One region of the Methylobacterium synurae genome, then DNA from elsewhere that is predicted to be linked to it. Evidence: predicted binding sites of a transcription regulator. Region 1 holds the regulator's gene; each other region holds the start of a gene.
The links. Region 1 encodes LexA, which represses DNA repair genes until DNA is damaged. Its sites were predicted from a motif close to TGTTCNNNNTGTGTTCNG; they were not measured.

Region 1 (5,439 bases):
CACGGTCGAGTTCGGCAACGGCACCTCGACGGTTCATGGCCAGATCGCCGCCGAGGCCTTGAGCACCACCCCGGACCGGATCGCCCTGCGCCAGGGCGACAGCGACGCGGTCGGGCACGATACCGGCGCCTATGGCAGCACCGGCATCGTGGTGGCGGGCCAGGCGACCTTGCGGGCCGCGCAAGGCCTGGCCGACATCCTGCGCCGGCGCGCCGCCGCCCGGTTCGGGCTCGATCCCGCCGCCTGCCGGCTCGACGGCGACGCGGTCACGGCGGGAGAGGCCCGGGTCCCCCTCGCCGATCTCGGCCCGGCGGAGGCGATCGGCCATGCCGACGGCAGCCCGCGCTCGGTGGCGTTCAACGTCCAGGGCTTCCAGGTCGCGGTGCATTCGGGAACCGGCGAACTGCGCATCCTGCGGAGCGTCCACGCCGCCGATGCGGGCCGGGTGATGAACCCGGCGCAGTGCCGCGGCCAGGTCGAGGGCGGCGTCGCCCAGGCGCTCGGCGCGGCGCTCTACGAGGACCTGGCGATCGACGGCGAGGGCCGGGTCGCGACCCCGTCCTTCCGCACCTACCACATCCCGGCCATCGCCGACGTGCCCCGCACCGAGGTGATCTTCGCCGCCACCCACGACGCGGTCGGGCCGCTCGGCGCCAAGTCGATGAGCGAGAGCCCGTTCAACCCCGTCGCGGCGGCTCTGGCCAACGCCATCCGGGACGCGACCGGCGCGCGGCTGACCGCGACGCCCTTCGCGCCCGACCGGATCTACCGACAGATCAGAGAGAGCGACGAGGAGCAGCGATGGACATGAAGCGCGACGCCGGCCTGACCCGGCCCCCGGGTTTCCTGGAGCGCACCTTCGCGCTCTCGGCCCACGGCACCACCGTGCGCACGGAGCTGCTCGCCGGGCTCACCACCTTCCTGACGATGGCCTACATCGTCTTCGTCAATCCCAACATCCTGGGCGATGCCGGGATGCCCAAGGGGGCGGTGTTCGTCGCGACCTGCCTCGTCGCGGCGATCGGCTCGCTGGTGATGGCGTTCTACGCCAACTACCCGATCGCGCTGGCGCCGGGCATGGGGCTCAACGCCTACTTCGCCTATGTGGTGGTGCTCCAGATGGGCTACACCTGGCAGGCGGCGTTGGGCGCGGTGTTCATCTCCGGCCTGTGCTTCATGGTCGTCACGCTGACGGGGCTGCGACGGATCATCGTCGAGGGCATTCCCCGCTCGATGCGCATCGCGATCACGGTCGGCATCGGGCTCTTCCTCGCGATCATCGCGCTGAAGAGCGCCGGCGTGGTGACGGCGAGCCCCGCGACCTTCGTGACGCTGGGCGACCTGCACAAGCCGAGCACGGTGCTGGCGGTGCTGGGCTTCCTGATCGTCGCGGTGCTCTCGGTGCGCAAGGTGCGCGGCGCGCTGCTTGCCGGCATCCTGACCGTGACGGCGTTGAGCTTCATCGTCGCCGACAACACCTTCCAGGGTGTGGCCTCGCTGCCGCCCTCGATCGCCCCGACCCTGTTCGCCCTCGACATCAAGGGCGCGCTGTCGGGCGGCCTGCTCAACGTGATCCTGGTGTTCTTCCTCGTCGAATTGTTCGATGCCACCGGCACGCTGATGGGCGTCGCCAACCGGGCGGGGCTGCTGACCGAGGGCAAGATGGAGCGCCTCGACAAGGCGTTGATGGCGGATTCCTCGTCGATCTTCGTCGGCTCGCTGCTCGGCACGTCGAGCACGACCGCCTATCTCGAGAGCGCGTCCGGCGTCGAGGAGGGCGGGCGCACCGGGCTCACCGCCGCCACGGTGGCGGTTTTGTTCCTGGCCTGCCTGTTCTTCGCGCCCCTCGCCGGCTCGGTCCCGGCCTATGCCACGGCGCCGGCCCTGTTCTACGTCGCCTGCCTGATGCTGCACGAGCTGGTCGATCTCGACTGGGACGACCTGACCGAGGTGCTGCCGGCCTGCGTCACGGCGCTGCTGATGCCCTTCACCTACTCGATCGCCAACGGCGTCGCCTTCGGCTTCATCACCTACGCGGTGATCAAGCTGCTCACCGGGCGGTTCCGGGACGTGAAGCCGGTGGTGTGGGTGATCGCCGCGGTGTTCCTGTTCAAGTTCGTGGCGACCGGCAGCGCGCACTGACGAGCGCGACGCCCTGAACCCTCCCCCCTCTGCGGGGGAGGGTGGCCTGCGGAGCAGGCCGGGAGAGGGGAACCACGCTTCCGGAGAGGTCGCGACCATAGTGACGGACGCCACCTGGATCAGCGTCGCGCTGCCCCTCTCGGCGGGACTTCGTCCCGCTGCGCTCACTCCGTTCGCCACCCTCCCCCGCAGAGGGGGGGAGGGTTCCCGCGCTTGACTGAAAGCCCCTTCAGTACTTCCGGACCAGGCTCACCAGCCGGCCCTGGATCCGCACCCGGTCGGGCCCGAGCACGCGGGTCTCGTAGGCCGGGTTCGCGGCCTCGAGCGCGATCGAGGAGCCGCGGCGGCGCAGGCGCTTGAGCGTGGCCTCCTCGTCGTCGATCAGCGCCACGATGATGTCGCCGGTATTGGCGGTTTCCTGGCGGCGGATCACCACGAGGTCGCCGTCGAGGATGCCGGCCTCGATCATCGAGTCGCCGCGCACCTCCAGGGCGTAATGCTCGCCGCTCGCCAGGAAGTCCGGCGACATCGCCACCGTGCGGCTCTGGCTCTGGATCGCCGAGATCGGCGTACCGGCGGCGATCCGGCCCATCACCGGCACGCTGACCGACTGGCCGTTCTCGTCCGACGCCGTCGCCATCGCGGGGATACCGGCCTGCCGCTTCGGCTCGTGAGCGCGCCCGCCCTCGACCACGCTGGGATTGAACCGCACCACCTCGGCCGTGGCCGCGACCGGCGCCGGTCCCGTCACCGTGTCGGGCAGGCGGATCACCTCGATCGCCCGGGCCCGGTTCGGCAGGCGGCGCAGGAAGCCCCGCTCCTCCAGGGCCGTGATCAGGCGGTGGATGCCCGATTTCGACTTGAGATCGAGGGCGTCCTTCATCTCGTCGAAGGACGGGGGCACGCCCGTCTCGCGCATTCTCTGCTGAATGAAGCGGAGCAGGTCCAACTGCTTACGCGTGAGCATGTGACACTCTCATCCCCGCGCTGCCGCGCTCCGGAAACAAATCGCGAACATGGTAAGCGTTCCGCAAGTGTTCCGCAAGCGGCTTCGAAAAAGCGGCGCGAGGGCGCAGCAACCGGGGTGATAGACGGGGATGTCACGGGTCGATCGGACGATGAGGCACGTTCCGCGCGGTGTTCGACCGGCGCGGGACTGTCCGCCGCGCCGGTCCGAGCCTGCGCCTCAGCCCCGCCCCTTGCGGCCCTTGTATTTCGGCTTCTGACCAGGAAACCCTTGCGTCGAGCGGCCGGTCGGGCGCTCGGCGTAGGTGAACGGCACCTCGCGGTCGGTGCCCGGGCCCATGTCGTCGAGGTCGGGCTGGCGGATGCGGGTGCCTTCGTCCGAGACGCCCTTGCCGCCCGGACCGTAGCCGAGCGGTTCCGCACCCCGGCGCTTGCGCTTGGCGCCGAAGCGGCCGGCCTCGCGCTCGACATCGGCCTGCTCGGCCATCGGGTCGTCGGCGATGGCGAGCTCGGTCGCCTGGAGCCGCTTGAGCTCGTCGCGCAGGCGCGCTGCCTCCTCGAAGTCGAGATCGGCGGCGGCCGCCCGCATCCTTTTCTCGAGGTCGGCCATCACCGCCTTGAGGTTGTGGCCGACCGTGACGGCGGATTTCGCCAGCCCCGTATCGACCTGGACGTGGTCGCGCTCGTAGACGCTCTCCAGGATGTCGGAGATGTTGCGCTTCACGCTCTGGGGCGTGATGCCGTGCTCCTCGTTATAGGCGAGCTGCTTCTTGCGCCGGCGCTCGGTCTCGGCCATCGCCCGCTCCATCGAGCCGGTGATGTGGTCGGCGTAGAGGATGCAGCGGGCGTCGGCGTTGCGGGCGGCCCGCCCGATGGTCTGGATCAGCGAGGTCTCGGAGCGCAGGAAGCCTTCCTTGTCGGCGTCGAGGATGCCGACGAGGGCGCATTCCGGGATGTCGAGGCCCTCGCGCAGGAGGTTGATGCCGATCAGAACGTCGAAGGCGCCGAGCCGCAGGTCGCGGATGATCTCGATCCGCTCCAGCGTGTCGATGTCGGAATGCATGTAGCGCACCCGCACGCCGTTCTCGTGCAGGTACTCGGTCAGGTCCTCGGCCATGCGCTTGGTCAGCGTCGTCACCAGCGTGCGGTAGCCGGCGGCCGCCACCTCCTTCACCTCGCCGAGCAGGTCGTCGACCTGCGAGCGGGCCGGGCGTACCTCGATCACCGGATCGACGAGGCCGGTCGGGCGGATGACCTGCTCGGCGAAGACGCCGCCGGTCTGTTCCAGCTCCCACTTCGCCGGCGTCGCCGAGACGTGGATCGATTGCGGGCGCATCGCGTCCCATTCCTCGAACCGCAAGGGTCGGTTGTCGAGGCAGGAGGGCAGCCGGAAGCCGTACTCGGCGAGCGTCGCCTTGCGGCGGAAGTCGCCCCGGTACATGCCGCCGATCTGCGAGACCGTGACGTGGCTCTCGTCGGTGAAGACCAGGGCGTTGTCGGGCAGGTACTCGAACAGGGTCGGCGGCGGCTCGCCGGGCTTGCGGCCGGTGAGGTAGCGCGAATAGTTCTCGATGCCGTTGCAGGCGCCGGTTGCCTCGATCATCTCGAGGTCGAAGGTGCAGCGCTGCTCCAGGCGCTGGGCCTCGATCAGCCGGCCCATCCGGGTCAGCTCCTCGACCCGCCACTTCAGCTCGTCCTTGATGCCCTTGACCGCCTGCTGGAGGGTCGGGCGCGGCGTCACGTAGTGGCTGTTGGCGTAGACCTTGACGAACTTGAGCGTGTTGAGGGTCTTGCCGGTGAGCGGATCGAACTCGGAGATCGACTCGATCTCGTCGCCGAACAGGCCGATGCGCCAGCCGCGATCCTCCAAGTGGGCCGGCCACAGCTCGATCACGTCGCCCCGCACCCGGAAGGTGCCGCGGGCGAAGTCGGACTGGATGCGCTTGTATTGCAACGCCACCAGGTCGGCGACGAGCTGGCGCTGCTCGATCTTCTCGCCGAGGCTGACGGTGAACGACATCGCCGTATAGGTCTCGACCGAGCCGATGCCGTAGATGCACGAGACCGAGGCGACGATGATGACGTCGTCGCGCTCCAGGAGCGCCCGGGTCGCCGAGTGGCGCATCCGGTCGATCTGCTCGTTGATCGACGATTCCTTCTCGATGAAGGTGTCGGAGCGCGCGACGTAGGCCTCGGGCTGGTAATAGTCGTAGTAGGAGACGAAGTACTCGACGGCGTTGTCGGGGAAGAAGCTCTTGAACTCGCCGTAGAGCTGCGCCGCCAGGGTCTTGTTGGGGGCGAGGATCAGGGCCGGGCGCTGGGTCTCCTCGA
Region 2 (5,439 bases), on a different contig from region 1:
TAAGCGTGCGAGCGCGCTGAAATCGCTATGGATATGCGTGGAGCGTCGTCAAGCAGGGCTGTGTGCATACGGCAATGTCATGATGAATGAATGAGGTATCGATGGTGCGATACGCCGGTCTCGTGAGCCGAACTCCGAGAATGAGGGACGTCGACGAGGTCGGATCGTAACGGGAGCCTTGCGCTTGTCCCCGATTTGGTGGAGCGCGCCCGCAGCACCCCATTTCGTTCTCCTGACCTCCGCAGTGCCAAACGCGCAAGGCGCCGACCGGCGTTCTGCCGGCAAAGGTTGTCTCGTGACTGCCTGACGGCATTGAGGTGGCGCGCTGCGGCTCGACCTCCATCACCACGCCCTGGCTTCGAGATGAGGCGCTGCGACAATCATGGCGGAAGGGGACATCCGGTCCATCATTGTGCAACGGTGGGGCTCGCGCGCTCTTGCCGACCGCGCGGATGGTCGTGCGCCGCATCCTCGCCCAGGAAGGCGACGAGCTCGCGGGCGCATTTCGTGGTGGCCGCCGCACATCGCATCGCGCAGCGATCTGTGCGCCCGTCAAACGGTTCGCTGCCGCACATCATGGGCGGCCAAGGTGGACGATCCATGTCTGCAGGTGGGGTAGACCGCCTTTCAGTCCGGTCTTGGAGCAAGCAAGCCGGCTTGCGCGATCTCGCGCAAGTTGGCAGGTCGCGCCGGTTCCTAAGGGCAGGGAGGCTGGGAAGCGGACTAACTGGTGAAGTCCGACCCTGCTCGCTTCCCAGACGCGGAGTTTTTGTGTTCTCAGTCCCGTAATGGAGTGTCAGGCTGCCTCTGCCTCGCGATCCAGGCCGAGTGCCGCCAGTCGCACCGTCTTCGGCAGCAGGTGCGTCCCGGCCTCGTAATAGCGCCACATGCGCGGGCTGACGCCGAGCGCCGCCGCGGCCTGGGACAGCTTCGGCGTCCGGGACTTCCGCCACGACAGCAGCCAGGCGGCGCCCTGCTCGAGCGCCAGTCGCCACAGCGTGTCGGCGCTGATCTCCATGTCGTCGGACCAGTGGGCGTTCCAGCCCCACTCGCCGACCGTTGCCGCCCGGAAGGCGTCGGTGTCGTCCCGGAGTGGCCTGAACACCTCGAACCGGCCGAGGTGCTCGCTCACGTCGACAGGGCTCTCGGCACCGTTCTTCCAGGTGACGACCAGGGTCCGGCCGCGGCCGGCCCGGACGGCATTGGTGCTCTGCGCTTCCATCGTCTCACCCTAGCTTGTTGAGGCGACGCCACGCGGCCCAGAGGACATCGCGGTTGGCCTCGGCCCACGCCATCGCCTCGGCGCCCCTGCGAGCGTCGCCCGAGCGGACCGTCAGCGTCTCGATCTCGACCAGGGCACGCCAGCCGCGCCTCTCGATGTGGAAGTGCGGCGGCAGGTGATCGTCGGCGTAAATGGCGACCTTGCAATTTGTGAAACGCTGAATGGTCAGCATCGCCTGTCGCTGTAAGGAACCTAGGCAAATGTTGCCTTCTAGGCAACACAAAAACGGAAATGGTTGCCGATTTTTATCGGGCTCGCTCAAGGTGAGGACAGGCGCCCGCGCCGCCCGTGCAGACTGAGACGCAAGGTCATCCGCCGCTCGCCTGCTTCGCGCAATCCTCCGGCACCTCGCCAAACTGGCCGAGGATCGCTACGCTCTGCAACTCGCCCGTCTCGTCGTCCGCCACGACGCGCAAGGCCGCCGTGCCCGGCACCCGTCGAGCGATTGCCTCCGCCCGATTGAGCGCCTCGCTCTCCGTAGGCGCTACGTCCCGGCTACCTGGCCTCAGCCGCTTCCGGTTGATCTCGAACGTCTGCACCATGAAGGTGGTCCGCATCCCCATAACGATCTCCTGACCCTGTCATCCCGGCCGCGCACAGGCCCGAAGCGGGGCCTTGACCGGGAACCTCCGGCCTGTTTGTTCTCTTTGTGTTCTAGAACGGAGGGCGCGCGTGAGTCTCTATCGGGTCGGTGGCCAAGCGGCGGATGGCGGCGGGCTCGTGCGGATCCCGTTCATGCTCTCGACGCTCTGCGCCGGCTTCCCGAGCCCGGCAGAGGACTTCATCGAGGGTGCACTGGAGCTGCCGCGCTGGCTCGTGCCGAATCCGCCCGCCACCTTCATATGGCGCGTCCGCGGCTGGTGCATGAAGGGCGCCGGCATCCATGACGAAGACTTGGCCGTGGTCGACCGCTCGCTCTCGCCGTCCCCCGGCGCGGTCGTCGTCGCAGTTGTCAACGGCGAGATGAGTCTCAAGCGCCTGATCATGACCGGCAACCGGCTGAGCCTTACGTTCGACAACCCGGAGATGGATCAGGAATTCGCCCTGGAGGATCTGGAGGAGGGGCTACTCTGGGGCGTGCTGCTATTCTCGGTGCGCTGGCACCACGTGAAGGCCCGTGCGAGCCTTGTGCGATGACCCGCGCCATTGCGCTCATCGACGGCAACAGCTTCTATTGCTCGTGCGAGCGCGTATTTGATCCGCGCCTGACCGGCGTGCCGGTGATCGTGCTCTCGAACAACGACGGCTGCGCCATCGCCCGCACCGCCGAGGCCAAGGCGCTCGGCATCCGCATGGGCGAGCCGTACTTCAAGATCCGCGACCTGTGTCGGCAGCAGCGGGTTCGGGTGTTCTCCTCGAATTATGCCCTCTACGGCGACATGTCGGCCCGGGCCAACACGGTCTACCGCCAGTTCGCGCGCGACGTGGAGGTCTACTCGATCGATGAGAGCTTCCTCGACCTTTCTGACGTGCGCGAGTGTGACCGAGTGGCGCTCGCCCGGGACCTCCGCTCCACCGTCCGTCGGTGGACCGGCCTGCCGACCTGCGTCGGAATCGGGCCGACCAAGACCCTCGCGAAATTGGCGAACCACATCGCCAAGTCCATCCCCGAGCTCGGGGGCGTGTGCGATCTGTCCGATGAGGCGGAGCGCGCTGCCTGGATGGTCGGGATCTCGGTGGGCGAGGTCTGGGGCATCGGTCGCGCCTCGTTGGCGCGACTCATCGCCATGGGCATCGACACGGTGGCGGACCTGCGGGACCTCGATCCCCGGCCGGCGCGGGCCTCGCTGACGGTGGTGGGCGAACGCATCATCCACGAGCTGCGCGGCCGCGCCTGCCTGCCCCTCGAGATTGTGCCAGCCCGGCGCAAGGGCTGCGCGGTCACCCGATCATTCTCGTCACGGATCACCGAGCGGACCGTGCTCGAGCAGGCGGTGGCGGCGCATGCGACGCGGCTCGGCGAAAAGTTGCGGCGGGACGGTCTCGCCGTCTCGGCCGTCACCGTCTTCTACCACACCAGCGAGCACGACCGCGGCGACCCGATGCGCTCGGTCTCGACGGTGGTCCACCTGCCGGAGGCGACGAACGACAGCCGGCACCTGATCCAGGCCGCGCTCCACGGCGTGGCAAAGACCTGGAAGGAGCAGGGGCCGACGCCCTGGCGCTACAGCAAGGCCGGGCTGGTCACGAAGGATCTCGTGCCGCTCGACGAGGCGCCCCGGCCGCTATTCGATGCCCTCAACCGGGAAAAGTCCGGCGCGCTGATGGCCGCGATGGACGCCTGCAACAGCCGGTTCGGCCGTGGTGCCGTGGTGCCGGCGCGGGCGGGGTTGATCGAGAAGCGCACTTGGTCGACGAAGTTCGAGATGCGCTCGTCGCGGTTCACGACGCGGTTGAGCGAGGTGCCGACCGTTCAAGCCGTTTAGCTGCGACCATGAATCTAATCCGTTCGATCATTTACAAATCCCTGGAATATTTTAAAAATATCATTGTGATCGCTGAGTGGTGCCAGATCTCTGGGATGAATATACTCTTCGCCAAAAAACGGGAATATACGTACATCGAAACAGGCGCGCAGCCAATCAATGGCGGTGCGGATCCGAGGAACGCGGTCCACATCGGGATGATATGTCAGCCACACATCGAGCCGAAAATTGAGGCCACAATCGATCGGAATCAGGTCCATTCCCAACGGATAGACGTAAGTCGGTAGCCATCCGATGCCGGCCCCGTTTGCGACAGCCAGAGTATGGGCGCTGCTCGCATTTGTTTTGATTGCAATCGCAGGGGCACGGGGGAGCGCCGGGAGAGTCTTCCCATATGTCGAGAGCGTGGATGTTTCCTCAGAAATTTGAAATACAAGAGTATGATCACTAATTTCCTCAATTCGAGTTGGTAGCCCAAATTTGTTTGCGTATGAGTTCGATGCAAATGGCATCGTATGCAGATAACCAAGGCGCACTACTTTCAGGTCGGCTTCCTGCGGACGTGTGAGCTGCACTGCAACATCCGCCTCCATTCTCAGCACGTCGGCCGAGGTCATGCCGCAGCTAAGATCGATGCGCAATCGTGAGTGCCGACGCTGAAATTCAATGATGCGGGGCACGAGCCAAGCAGATCCAAGGCCCTCTGTGACGGCAATCTTGACTTCCCCGTCGATGACGCTCGAATAATAATCTCCCGCGCGGAGTATCCGATAGGCCGAAGCCTCCATTTTCTGCGCTTCAGCCAGGATCTTGGCGCCTTCCGGGGTCGGCTTGATGCCGGTCACGCCTCTCGTCAGGAGGGACACCCCCAAGGTGGCCTCCAACTCGCTGATGCGGCTGCGCAGCGCATTGAACGACAGCCCGACCCGTGGGGCGGCCGCCCGGAACGAGCCGCAACGATGGATCTCCAGCAGCATCCAGAGCGAATGCCAGTCGGGCATCGTGTACTGCCGATCGGCTGGCGGGTGTTCTGTTTTCAGAACACCCCGTTCTTGTGGCTTGCGCATACACGATCCTCTGTTTCTGCAATCAAACGGGAAGTTTCCACTCAAATCTACTTGGAGCTTCCTGGTGTCATCTCACTTAGCAAGAACGGGTTCTCTTGCCCCTCAACAGGCGACGCGGCATCCACGCCCACGCCGCGCGCTCGCCGACATGGATGTGACGCGAATTTCGCGTCACGTGGTCATCTACACCCCCAGCATCGATGAGAGTCTGTCCGGGAAGAATTTGTTTTTTCGGAGCGCGTTGCGGTTCGCGCCGACAGGCGTATGCTTGAGCGATGTGGACGCCTGAGAACCGCCAGCGGTACGACCGCAGCAAGCTTCGCTATTCCACTGATTTGACGGATGAGGAATGGGCGCTTGTTGCTCCCCTTCTCCCGCCGGCTCGACGCGGGGGAAACAAACGAACGGTTGATCTGCGCGAGGTGGTCAACGGCTTGATGTATGTCCTTGGAACGGGGTGCCAATGGCGCGCTATCCCAAAAGATCTACCGCCTCGCTCGACGGTGCATGGCTACTTCGATCTATGGGATTACGACGGAACTCTCCTGCGCATCCATCACACCCTCTACGTTCTCTGCCGCGAACAGGCAGGACGTGAGGCCAGCCCAACGGCAGCGATCATTGACAGCCAGAGCGTCAAGAGCGCGGAAAAAGGGGGCGCACG
Region 3 (5,439 bases), 2.6 Mb from region 1:
CAGGCCCTGCTCCACCGGATCGATGGCGGTGATGTGAAGGCAGTAGCAGATCGCCGAATTCGCCGCCGAGCCGCGGCCCTGGCACAGGATGCCCTGAGACCGCGCGTAGCGGACGATCGCCTCGACGGTGAGGAAGTACGGCGCGTAGGCCTTCTTGGCGACGAGATCGAGTTCGTCACCCAGCTGCTTGCGGACCGCGTCGGGCACCCCGGCCGGAAAGCGCCTCGCCGCCCCCTCCCAGGTCATCGCCGCGAGCCGCACTTGCGCCGGGCGGCCATCGTCGCCGGCCTCGTCCGGGTAGGTGTAGGTCAATTCATCCAGGGAGAAGCGGCAGGATTCGGCGATCGACGCGGCCCGGGCCAGGGCCTCGGGATGGCGGGCGAACAGGCGCGCGGTCTCGTCAGGGTCGTGCAGGTGGCGCCCGGCATGGCGCTCGCGGGCAAAGCCCGCCGCCGCGATGGTGGTCTTGAGGCGGATGCAGGTGACCACGTCCTGCATCATCCGCCGCTCAGGCGTGTGGTAGAGCACGTCGCCCAGCACCACGGTCGGCACCCGGGCGGCCCGGGCGAGGCCCGCGATTCCCTCCAGCCGCAGGTGGTCGTTGACGCCGAAACGGCGCGACAGGCCGCAGGACAGGTCCCGGCCGAAGATCGCCTTCAGGCGGCGCAGGCGCTCGGTCAGGGTGTCGTCCGGCCGGTCGGCCGGCAGCACCGCCAGGAGGCCCTCGCTCCACTCGGCCACATCCGCAGTTGTCAGGTGGCAACCGCCGTTCGGCGCCCGCTCGCGCGAGCGGCCGATGGTGAGGAGGCGGCAGAGCCGGCCATAGGCCTCCCGGTCGGCGGGATAGACCAGCAGGCTCCAGCCTTCCGCTAGGTCGAGCCGGCAGCCGACGATCAGGCGGCAGCCGGTGGTGCGGGCAGCAGCGTGGGCCCGCACCATCCCGGCCAGCGAGTTGCGGTCGGTGACCGCGAGCGCCCGGATGCCGAGGAGAGCGGCGGCGGAAAAAAGTTCTTCGGGCGAGGAGGCGCCGCGCAGGAACGAGTAATGGGTGGTGACCTGGAGCTCGACGGTCATGGGGAGCGCGACCGGCTGACGACGGCCGTATCGCCGTCATCCCTTCTCTTCCACGCCGCGACCTCATCCTGAGGTGCGACTGAAAGGAGCCTCGAAGGAGGGCTCCAGGGATCGCAGCGATGTCTGGAGCCCTCCTTCGAGGCTCCGCGATCTGCGATCGCTCCACACCTCAGGATGAGGTCGCGGGTGGGATGAAATCCAGCGGCCGGAGACGGCAAGCTTCGAGGGACCGGGCGCATCACGCCTCCCCCAGGCCATGCAGCCACCAGCGCGCCCCGTCCCGCGTCAGGGAATCGCGGAACAGCCAGTAGCGGGCGCCGGTCTCGTCCTCGACCCGGTAATAGTCGCGGGTGGCCGAGATCTCGTCGTCGGACAGCCACCATTCGCCGAAGATGCGCTCCGGCCCGTCGGCCCGGGCCACGCGGCGGCGGGTGCCGCGCCAGGTGAAGGCGGAGGGCGGCGCATCGGGAAGGGCGGCCAGCACCGCCACCGGCTCCGGGGCCGGCAGCAGCCGGCCGGGGCGCGGCAGGTCGGCGGGCCAGGTGATGCCGGTGGCGGGGCTCAAGGCCGCGACCCGGCGCACCGCCCGCTCGGGCCATTCGCTCTCGACCGGAGATCGGCGAAACACCCGGCCCGGCCCGAGGCGCAACACCAGCCGGTCGACCAATTCGGCCATCGTGTCCGGGTCTGATTCCGCGCCGGGTGCCGCGAGCTGGCGCGCGTCCAGGCGCTCGACCCTGGGGGCCGAGAGCCGCGCCTCGTCGAGGCCGTGGCCGGGATCGATGGTGGTCAACCGCTCGGCGAGCAGGCGGGCGAGGTGGCGCGAATCGCGGCTCGGCCGGGCGGTGCCGACGCTGACCGACTGGTCGAGCCCGTCGACGCGGCGGAATACCAGGTCGAGCCGGCGCGCCCCGAGCCCGTGCCGGGCGAGGGTGTCGGCGAGCATCGCGGTCAGCCGCCCGGCTACCCGGGCCAGCGTCTCGGGCGCGCCGATCGGCTCCGCGAAGGCGAGTCGGACACTGTGCTCGACCGGCGGCGCCAGATAAGCCAGCGGTTCGGGGGCATGACCCAAAGCCTGGGCGAGGCGGCGGGCGGGCGCCTCGCCGAAGCGCAGGCGCAACGGGCCGCTCGGCTGCTCCAGCAGCTGTCCGACCCGCGCGATGCCGAGCTGGCCCAAGCCCGAGACGGTGTCGCCGTCGAGGCGCAAGGCGCGGAGCGGCAGGGCGAGGAGCGCGTCCCGCTGGCCGCCGGGCGGCAGCACGATTTCGGGGCCGAGGCAGCGGGAAGCCGCCCAGGCGGCACCGGGGGTATCCGCCAGCGCCGCCCGGACCCGGTAGCCGGCCCGGCCGAGGCGGCGGCGCAAATGGGCCAGCAGGGCCGCCTCGCCGCCATGCAGGTGGGCGGCGCCCGCCACGTCGATCCAGATCCCGTCCGGCGGGTCGGGGGCGACGAGGGGGGCGTAAGCCAGGCACCAGGCCGCGAGGCGCCCGAGCGCCGCGGCGTCGCCCTCCGGATCGGCGGGGATCACCGTGAGACCCGGCACCATGGCCTGCGCCTGGGCGAGAGCGAGGCCGGGGCGCAGGCCGAGAGCCCGGGCGGCGCGGTCGGCGGCGCTGACGACCCGGCGCGGGCCGTCCTGGGTCACAGCCACCAGCGGCTCATCCGGCGGCGGCCCGCCGTGCCGGCGCCGCCACAGGTCGGTCGGCCAGGTCGGCAGGAACACGCAGATGACCCTTCGCATCGGGAGCCTCGAGGAGCCAGGTGCGGGGCTCGGCGCCCCGGGCGCGCAGCAGCGCCACGGTCCAGCGGGCCCGCGACAGGCCCGGCACGGAAAGAGCGGCGGAGGGCGCCGCGGTGACGCCCCAGCGGGTCGCGGCGGCGTTGGGCTCCGGGACCGCGCCGCCCCGGCGGCGGATCACCAGGGCGAGGCCGCCGCTGCCCTCGGCGGCGAGCTGGAGCCGCCGCGACGGGGTGAGCCCGAGCCGGGCGACCTCGCCGACCACCGCCGCGAGGCCGCGATGGCGCAACCCCTCCTCCATGGTGGGCAAGACCTCGGCCTCGCGCCGGGTCTCGGCGTAGAGCACCCGGTCGGGATGGAGGCCGACCGCGGCGAGGCCGGGGGCGAACAGGTCGCGGCTCGCCAGGCACCACAGGACCGGACCGGGGAGCCGGGCGAGGATCGCGGCGGTGAACAGGGCTGCGAGCGCCCCCTCCCCGTCCACCGGTCCCGCCGCCAGCACCTCGTGCACCGCGCCGAGGCGCAGGCCCCCGCCCGGCAGGTGCGCGTCGAGGTCGGCGACGCCGAAGGGCAGGACCGGACGGTCCGTCCCCTCGGGAGCCAGCCCGCCGATCCGCTCGCGCAACGCCGCGAGCTGCCGTTCCCGCTCGGCCTGCCGCATCTCATGCCCATCACCGAACCGAAGCAACAACTCGTTCTTGTTTTGTTCGGTTTCATGAGCGTGTCAATCGGGGCTGTGGATGGCCGGGCCATCAGAGCCTGTGAAACCCAGGTGCCTGTTGACGGCAGCGGGGATAGCGGGGTCGGCGCGGCCGGGAAAGCCCGGGATCACAAGGGGATCGGGCGGGAGCGCGATGCGGGATGCGGGCGGGCATAGCCGTTGGACAACGCTGCAGAAGCCGCCAGGAGCGCCGCTGAGCTGGATTCGAGGCCGGCGGGTGCCGTACAACGGTCGTGGGGCGCGACGGGCCTCCACGGGCCTCCTGGCGGAGAATCCGGAGTTTGCGGCTCGTCGGACGTCGCCCTCGGATTCGGGGCCATGAAACCGGGGTCGTTCGGGAGTGCCTTTCGGCCTCGCGCGGCACGCCGAGTTGCCTACGCGGCGCCATCCGCGATTCACACAGCTTTCCAAGCTGTTAATCGGGGGCCTGCGCCGAGTAACCTACGCCCCCACGCCGAGTCGCCTTCGCCGACCCCCCGATTCCGCGCAGACCTGCCTACGCAGATGCGCCGAGTTGCCTGCGCGAATGCGCAGACCAGCCTACGCGAATGGGCCCTAACCCCTTGCAGGGTTTGATAAAATCGCGGCCCCATATAATACCCATATAGCTCTACGGATTCAGACTCGGAATCTAGATTCAGAATCTCTCATAAAAAGGCTTTTCGAGATCAGGAGTTAGGAGCTTTTCGGGGTGAGCGGCGTGGAGGCGGCGCCTGAGGCCGTCAGCAGGATCGGAGCCTGAGCCCCCTCCCCTGCCTCCCAGAGTCTTGGACGCCCGGGGCCGAGTCGGAGACTCCGGGGCAACGAGTCCTCGTTCGACAAAGCCCAGATCAGCCGGAGTCGTTTCCCCGTGGAAGAGTCGAGGCGAGGCTTGAGTCGGTGGAACCGACTCGCCTGTACGCTGGCTGATGATTCGCCGTCCCGATCCGGGACTCTGCCTCGACTCTCGGCGCATGATCGGAGCCCGGCAATACTTTGTCGTGACTCCCGGAGCCGGCCGGACGAAGGGTTACCGATGGGCTGTTTGGTCGCGCAAGAGCGTAGGCAATTCGGCGTGGAGTCGTTCACGTCCCGTAGGCAGGTCTGCGTGGGCAATGCCAGGCGAAAGACATGGAATCTCAATGGGGAAGCGGGAGATTCGGGAGGCTGGCCGGCCGTGGGGCGCGTAGGCAATTCAGCGTGGCTGGATGTGCTCCCGGCAGTAGCGGGGCGTAGGCAACTCGGCGTAGGGAGGCCGGGTGCAATGTTGTGGCTGGGTAAGGTGTCTGGATATTTTATTGATTGATATAACGATAAATATCCATCGCACCTGTAATATACCGATTTATTTTGTAATACTCATTCGCGCATTGCACGCACATACAAGATGAACGTCTCGCAATCGACAGATAATAGACCATCCACGTCATCCCGGGACTCGTCGGAGACGAGAACCCGGGATCCATAACCGCTGACGAGTCCGGAAAAGGCGGCCAGCGTTCCGCTTCACCCTGCATCGTCAGCAGTTATGGATCCCGGGTTCCGCTGCGCGGCCCCGGGATGACACCGAGGCACGGGACACGACAGCGGCGTGAAGGCTGCCGGCATGAAGCTGTCCCACCCTCGACCTTATCCTGAGAGCCTGTTTGAGCAGGATTTTCTACTAAGGACTTGAGGCAAGTGGCATCATCCTACCCTCTAAGCTCATCCTGAGGTGTTAGCCGATTGAAAATCGGCTGACCTCGAAGGAGGGCTCCAGTTAGCTCGGAGACTTCTGGAGCCCTCCTTCGAGGTCAGTCCATCAAGGATGGACTGATACGAAATCCGGAAGATCCCTTCCGGATTTCGTATCACGAGCCCGCGCGGCGCCTGAGCGAAGCCGATTTCCGCATCGCGAAGCGATCAGCCGGAAATCGTATGACACCTC

Region 2: the regulator LexA is predicted to act here: its motif matches at 1,922-1,939, upstream of HBB12_RS33475 (LexA family protein).
Region 3: the regulator LexA is predicted to act here: its motif matches at 3,506-3,523, upstream of HBB12_RS12215 (ImuA family protein).

The regions. Positions count from the first base shown of each region.
Region 1 covers NZ_JAAQRC020000001.1:5,258,548-5,263,986, reverse strand. The annotation lists gene HBB12_RS24120 (molybdopterin-dependent oxidoreductase) at 1-811, shown strand, start outside; gene HBB12_RS24115 (NCS2 family permease) at 802-2,142, shown strand; gene lexA (transcriptional repressor LexA) at 2,372-3,109, opposite strand; gene uvrB (excinuclease ABC subunit UvrB) at 3,329-5,439, opposite strand, start outside.
Region 2 covers NZ_JAAQRC020000003.1:164,777-170,215, forward strand. The annotation lists gene HBB12_RS33460 (DUF2442 domain-containing protein) at 797-1,222, opposite strand; gene HBB12_RS33465 (DUF4160 domain-containing protein) at 1,227-1,454, opposite strand; gene HBB12_RS33470 (hypothetical protein) at 1,591-1,845, opposite strand; gene HBB12_RS33475 (LexA family protein) at 1,955-2,419, shown strand; gene HBB12_RS33480 (Y-family DNA polymerase) at 2,416-3,708, shown strand; gene HBB12_RS33485 (LysR family transcriptional regulator) at 3,723-4,775, opposite strand; one part of gene HBB12_RS33490 (IS5 family transposase) at 5,051-5,439, shown strand, end outside.
Region 3 covers NZ_JAAQRC020000001.1:2,653,730-2,659,168, reverse strand. The annotation lists gene HBB12_RS12225 (error-prone DNA polymerase) at 1-1,074, opposite strand, end outside; gene HBB12_RS12220 (DUF6504 family protein) at 1,313-2,815, opposite strand; gene HBB12_RS12215 (ImuA family protein) at 2,733-3,473, opposite strand.